DNA from 2 places in the Pseudomonas sp. TE3786 genome. Region 1 is predicted to be linked to the other one. Evidence: riboswitches for the same ligand, from Rfam matches in the RefSeq annotation. Region 1 holds a riboswitch; the other holds the start of a gene.
The links. Region 1 has a riboswitch for cobalamin ahead of ACVW0Y_RS03740 (TonB-dependent receptor domain-containing protein). Riboswitches for the same ligand answer to the same signal wherever they lie in the genome.
Positions count from the first base shown of each region.

Region 2: linked by a shared signal. The riboswitch ahead of cobW (cobalamin biosynthesis protein CobW) and the one ahead of ACVW0Y_RS03740 (TonB-dependent receptor domain-containing protein) in region 1 are both predicted to bind cobalamin.

Region 1 covers NZ_JBSRZF010000002.1:282,661-286,135, reverse strand. The annotation lists gene hemN (oxygen-independent coproporphyrinogen III oxidase) at 1-902, opposite strand, end outside; cobalamin riboswitch at 1,372-1,662, shown strand; gene ACVW0Y_RS03740 (TonB-dependent receptor domain-containing protein) at 1,758-3,475, shown strand, end outside.
Region 2 covers NZ_JBSRZF010000004.1:232,187-235,661, reverse strand. The annotation lists gene ACVW0Y_RS07240 (CbtA family protein) at 1-682, opposite strand, end outside; gene ACVW0Y_RS07235 (CbtB domain-containing protein) at 695-880, opposite strand; cobalamin riboswitch at 991-1,154, opposite strand; cobalamin riboswitch at 1,270-1,469, shown strand; gene cobW (cobalamin biosynthesis protein CobW) at 1,578-2,630, shown strand; gene cobN (cobaltochelatase subunit CobN) at 2,638-3,475, shown strand, end outside.

The DNA.
Region 1 (3,475 bases):
AGCTCATCGTCGGGCAGGGCGAAGTGGTCCATGCCGATATACACATAACCGGCGGCGGTCAGCTGCTCGATGCTGCGCTGCAGCATTTCCAGTTTGGCCGCAGGGCTAGGCAGCTCATCGGCGTTGATCCGCCGTTGCGGCATAAAGCGCTCGGGCAGGTGGGCGTAGTTGAACAGGGAAAGGCGGTCGGGCTGCAGCTCGATAACCTTTTCAACGGTGCGGGCAAAGCGCTCGGGGGTCTGCTTGGGCAGGCCGTAGATCAGGTCGATATTCACCGAGCGAAATTGCAGGGTCCAGGCAGCTTCGACAATGGCGCGGGTCTGCTCGAAGCTTTGCAGGCGATTGACCGCCTGTTGCACCTGCGGATCGAGGTCCTGCACCCCCAGGCTGACGCGGTTGAAGCCCAGTTCACGGAGCAGGCCCATGGTCGCCCAGTCGGCTTCGCGGGGGTCGATCTCGATGCCGTAGTCGCCGCTGTCGCCTTCCAGCAGGGTGAAGTGCTCGCGCAGGTGGCGCATCAGGTCGCGCAGTTCGGTATGGCTGAGAAAAGTCGGAGTGCCGCCGCCGAAGTGCAGTTGCTCGACCACCTGGCGGCGGTCGAGCTGGCTGGCGATGCGGCTGATTTCTTCATGCAGACGTTGCAGATAAGGCACTGCGCGGCCACGGTCTTTGGTGATCACCTTGTTGCAGCCGCAGTAGTAACAAATGTTGGCGCAGAACGGCACATGCACATACACCGACAACGGCCGCAGCGCCTTGCGGCTTTCCCCCAGCGCCTGGACCAGGGCATTGCCAGCGACCTGATCGCTGAATTGCAGGGCCGTCGGGTAGGAGGTGTAGCGCGGACCGGGGCGGTCGTAACGGCGAATCAGGTCAGCATCCCAGTGAATGGCTTCGTGCATGGCGGCGGTCCGAGAAGAGCGTGGGCGGCCAGTCTAGGGAGCTGCGACAAAGCGGATCTTGACTTGACGCAAGGCAAGGCCGACTCCCTGGTCAGACTTCACCCCGCGGCGCACCACAAGCGAGCAACACAGCGCCTTGGCGTGACACAAAAGCATGCCGATCTAGCACGCTGAACGAGCGTACCCAGTAGAAAAGCGACATCCACCCGGCAAAAAGCGTCATCGCGCCAACCAGACTCAGCTCGCGGCCAGGGCGCTGGAGCGTTTGGTGCTGGATCAGCACAAAGCAGCCAGTCGGCTGGGCCAGGCAGAGCCCACCCATTGACCACCCCCATGACCTTGTAGGAGCGACTGGGCGGCACTCCGATCAGCCGCGATGCTTGACCTTAAAAGCTTCGCGGCTAAAGCCGCTCCTACGGTTCAATTCTCTGCAAACCTTGACCCACCCTCCCTGCCGCCGTTAGGGTGCGCGGCGTTTATCCACGCAGGTGCGCCGCGCTCATTGAGCCTGGCGTTAAACGGGAAGCCGGTGCGCTTACGAGCCATGCCGGCGCTGCCCCCGCAACGGTAATCGACCGCAGCCTTGCTGCATGCCCGATCGATACACCACTGGGTTTACCTGGGAAGGTGATCGCGGCAAGAGCAGGTCGCGTGAAAACTACGGCGCTTGGTTTTGCCTTGCTAAACCTTCGCTCGCTACGTTTTCACGCCACCTGAAAAGGTCGAGAGCCCGGAGACCGGCCTGTGCGGAGTCGACTGGTGTTGCGGAGGGCAGCACCAACAAGCGCAGGCGCGCTTTCAAGCGCCGTGCTTGCCTATGCCCTCCTCAAAAATAATCTTTTGAGGATCCACCCCATGAAGTACACCCACCTCGCCCTGCCGGCGCTGCTATTGCCCCTGCTCGCCCAGGCGCAAGGCAGCGATGAGGCACTGAAGCTGCCGACCATGGTGATCACCTCCGGCCGCAGCGCCGAACCGCTGGACCAGGCCACGGCCGCCGCTACCGTCTTCACGCGCGCCGATATCGAGCGCCTGCAACCCAGCTCCATCACCGAGTTGCTCACCCGTGTACCGGGAGTGCAAGTGGTGCAGAACGGTGGGCGCGGTAGCAATACCTCACTTTTTATTCGCGGCAGCAGCAACACCCAGAGCCTGATTCTGGTGGACGGCCAGCGCATCGGCTCGGCCTCCGATGGCGGTGCCAGTTTGCAGTTCCTCAGCCTTGAGCAGATCGAACGCATCGAGGTGGTACGCGGTTCGCGTTCGGCGCTGTATGGCAGCGATGCGATTGGCGGCGTGGTGCAGATTTTTACCCGCCGTGGCGACAGCGGCCTGCAGCCGCGCCTGGCGGTCAGCGCCGGCAGCCATCAGAGCTGGCAGCGCAGCCTGGGCCTCAGTGGTGGCGACGCGCAAACCCGCTTCAGCCTCAATGGCAGCCTGGACGAAACCGCCGGAATTGACCGCACCGGCCCCTCGTACGACGCCGACAGCGACCACGACGCGTACCGCAACAAAGCCCTGAGCGTGAACCTCAGCCATCAGTTCAGCGAGCTGCTTGAAGGTGGCGTCAGCCTGTTGGATCAGCGCGGGCGTACCGAGTACGACAGCCCGTTTGGCCGTTTCGACCCCAGCACCTATCAGGCCTACCCCGAGCAGCCCTATACCCACTTCAGCCTGAGCAGCGCCAGCACCTACCTCGATGGCCAGCTCAGCGATGCCTGGAACAGCCGTCTGGAACTGGGCCACAGCGAAAGCCGGCAAAAGACCGAAGACAAACTCAGCGACAGCGTGGGCATCTTCAATACCTACCGTGACTCCGCCAGTTGGCTTAACACCCTGCAACTAAACGAGCAGCACAGCCTGTTGCTGGGCACCGACTGGTTCGAGGATGAACTGCACAGCAGCACGCCTTACAACCAGCAAACTCGCTGGAACCAGGCGGCGTTCGCCCAGCACCGTTTCCAGGGCGAGTGGTTCGCCACCGAACTGGGTCTGCGGCATGACAAGAACCAGCAGTTCGGCAGCGAAAACACCTGGAACGGCGCGCTCACCGTGCCGCTGGGTGCCAGCACTTCGCTGATTGCCTCCTACAGCGAAGGCTTCCGCGCGCCGACCTTCAACGAGCTGTACTGGGCCGACTCCAGCCTTGGCTATCTTGGCAACCCCGAGCTGTCACCCGAGCACTCGAAGACCTACGAACTGCAACTGCGTGGCGAGCACCTGGACACCCGCTGGAGCCTGGCCGCGTACCGCAATAACGTGCGCGATCTGGTCGGCAGCGAGCTGTATGACCCGGTCTTCTATGTGTACCGTGCGGTCAACGTCAACAAGGCGCGCCTGCAAGGCATCGAGTTGACCCTGGAACGCGACATCCTCGGCTGGCAGACCGCGGCCAACGCCAACTGGCTGGACGCCCGCGACCGTGAAACCGGCCACGCCCTGGCGCGCCGCGCCAAGCGCACGCTGAACCTGGATATCGACCGCCACTTCGGCCAGCTCGGCCTGGGCGCCAGCTGGCAAGCATTCAGCAGCAGCTATGACGATGCCGACAACCGCCACGAGTTGCCGGGTTA
Region 2 (3,475 bases), on a different contig from region 1:
CGCTCAGCAGGCCCAGGGCCGACCAGAACAGCGCATTGGTGATCAGCGAAGCCCAGATGAACTGATGCTCCAGCGCTTGCGGCGCCAGGCTCGAATGCACCTCAGGTTGCGGCGCGCCGATCACATGGGGCACCGCCAACAGCAGCGCACCAACCACTTTCACCGCCCAGTGACGGGCAAATACCAGCAAGGCCAGGCCAACGGCGGTGGCCGTCGCGGTACCGATCCACCAGTACTGCCGCAGCTGCAGATCCGCCGCGGCAGTGCCCGGCAGCTCGGGTGGCAGGCCGAGCGATGGTGCCAGGCAGAAGGTTGCGAAACCGGCCAGGCCCCAGAACAAACCATCACGGGTACGGCCAGGAGCACGCAGGGTGTACAGACCGGCCAGCATCAAGGCGAAGCCGACGGCGACCACCAGATTGCCGCCGGTGGTGGACAGCACGCGCTGCCAACCATCTTCCGGTGCCCAGGCCTCGGCACTATGTTCGTGGGCGTGTTCATGGGCAGCAGCGCCCGCTTCGTGGCTATGCTCGGCAACCACCTGCTCGGTAGCCGGCTCGGCACTCTCGAAGGTCTCGCCCTGCAGAATCAGGGGGGCCACCCAGAAGCTTTGCAGAAGAGTCAGCAACAGGGCAGCCAACAGGCCGGCAAACCCGGCGGTCTGGGCAATACGCTTAATCATCGCAGCTACCCCTTAGTGGCACGGAAACGCGGCACTGTGACGGGTATCGTGGGCAGCGTTATGCACCGCTTCGATATGGGAGAAGCCGGCGAAATACACCAGCATGGCACCGATCAGGCCGGCACCAATCGCCACAACCAGGCGTTGGGATAGCGAGGCGCTGGCCTCGGCAGAATGTGTAAGGGTGCTACTGGACATGACCGTTCCCTCTGAACTGGAAATGAAAACGTAGCAGAAGGGAACGCACGAGGAGCCGAATGCGAGCGCACTCAGACTTCCGGCTTGCGCCCGCCCACCGCGGGTTTTGCCTACTGGTATGAATTCAGGCCGGTCTCCGGGCTCGCGCTGCTGAAGGGTTTCAGCAAGCGCCTACCGTTGCGGGGGCAGCGTCGGACTAACCTCAAAGGGCGCACCGACTTCCCGTTTCACCTTGCGCACGACGACGCAAGACACCTGAAACAGCGCGCTAGGACACCATTTTCGTTGGCAAAGGTCAACGCTCGGTGTTGTGCTCCTATCGAGGCTTCAGCCTCGAGTTTTTGATCTTCGCCTCCCTCGCCGAATTTGACCCATTCCCCGCCACTGCGTAGCCTTGCTCGCTTCGAGGTTCTCCACGCCATTCAGGCCTGGAGCTAAGAGGGAACGCGGAAAAAAACCGCGGCTGCCCCCGCAACTGTGAACGACCTGCTTTCTTCCTATGCCACTGCGCGTGCGGGAAGGCGAAGAAAGCGGCCCGCTACCGGGCCAGGTCGTAAGCCAGGAGACCTGCCTTGAAATGCATTCAACCGGGCGGGGTGATCCGGTAGCGAACGCCTGCTGCGCGCACCCTGCTCGCCGCCGTCCTCGCCGCAGCCCGCCGATCCGATTTCGCTCGCATCACACAGGGCTGCAACCGATGAAAAGCTTGGCCAAACTTCCCGTCACCATCGTCACCGGTTTTCTCGGCGCCGGTAAAACCACCCTGCTGCGCCATATGCTCGACAACGCCGAAGGCCGCCGCATTGCGGTGATCGTCAATGAGTTCGGCGAGCTCGGTATCGACGGCGAAATCCTCAAGCAATGCTCCATCGGCTGCACCGAAGAAGAAGCCAACGGCCGCGTCTATGAGCTGGCCAACGGCTGTCTGTGCTGCACCGTGCAGGAGGAGTTCTTCCCGGTGATGCGCGAGCTGGTGGCGCGCCGTGGTGACCTCGACCAGATCCTCATCGAAACTTCCGGCCTGGCTCTGCCCAAGCCGTTGGTGCAAGCCTTCAACTGGCCGGAAATCCGCAATGCCTGCACCGTCGATGCAGTGATCACCGTGGTCGACAGCCCGGCCGTGGCCGCCGGCACCTTCGCCGCCTTCCCCGATCAGGTGGACGCCCAGCGCCGCGAAGACCCCAACCTCGATCACGAATCGCCGCTGCACGAGCTGTTCGCCGACCAACTGGCCAGCGCCGACCTGGTGATCCTCAACAAGGCCGACCTGCTCAGCGCCGAAGCCCTGGCCGCAGTGCGTGCCGAAGTGGCGGAAGAACTGCCGCCAGCGGTGAAAGTGATCGAAGCGCGCAGCGGTGTGCTGCCGCTGTCGGTGTTGCTGGGCCTGAACTCGGAAACCGAGCTGCATATCGATAGCCGCAAAACCCACCACGACCTGGAAGACCACGAAGAACACGACCACGACGAGTTCGACTCTTTCTCCGTCGAGCTGCCGGAAGTCGAAGAAGCCCAGTTGCTGGCCGCCCTCAACGAGCTGGTGGAGCGCCACGGCGTGCTGCGCATCAAGGGCTTCGCGGCCATCCCCAACAAGCCGATGCGCCTGCTGATTCAGGGCGTGGGCAAGCGTTTCGACAAACACTTCGACCGCGCCTGGCGCAGCGATGAAGCGCGCGCCAGCCATCTGGTGATCATCGGCCAGGAGCTGGACCAGGCAGCAATCAGCAACGAGCTGCGCACGGCGCTGGCGTAACCCCGCCATGCACCTGCTACGCACCCAACCCGGTGGTTTTGTGCCCGCCGATGGCATTGCCCATCTGGCGCAAACCCCTGCGGATGTGGTGATTCTGTGCACCGGCGACTCCCATCTGTCGCTGCTGGCCGCCGCTGCGCAGAACCTGCCGGACCATTACCCGAGCCTGCGCCTGGCCAGCCCGGCGCAGCTACAGAACCATGCCTCGGTGGACCTCTATGTCGAGGAAGTGCTGCAACACGCCAAGGTGATTCTGGTGTCGGTGCACGGTGGCCTGAGCTATTGGCGCTATGGCATCGAACGTCTGGTGGAGTTGGCGCAACAAGGTGTCACGCTGATTCTGGTGCCCGGCGACGACAGCCCGGACCCGGAGCTGAGCACCCTCGGTACCGTCAGCGCCGAACAGGCCGACCGGCTATGGCAGTACCTGCGCCAGGGTGGTGTGGATAACGCGCAGCAGCTGTTCCATTACCTGGCCAGCACCTGGCTCGGCGGTGCTTACCCCTGGGGCGAACCGCAAGCGCTGCCAAGGGTTGGCGTGTACCACCCGACAGCCGCCAAGGCTGGCTTGGCCGATTGGCAAGCCAGCTGGCAGCCAGGTGCCCCGGTGGTAGGCCTGCTGTTCTACCGCACCCATGTGCAGTCGGCGAATACCGCGTTTATCCACAGCTTCTGCGAACACCTGAGCGCCCAGGGCCTGAACCCCTTGCCCATTGCCGTTGCCAGTTTGAAAGAAGCGGCGTGCCTGGCGGTGGTCGAAGAGCTGCTCGACCAGAGCAACGCCAGCCTGATCATCAACACCACCGGTTTCGCCCAGTCCAACCCCGAGCAGCCCAATCTGCGCC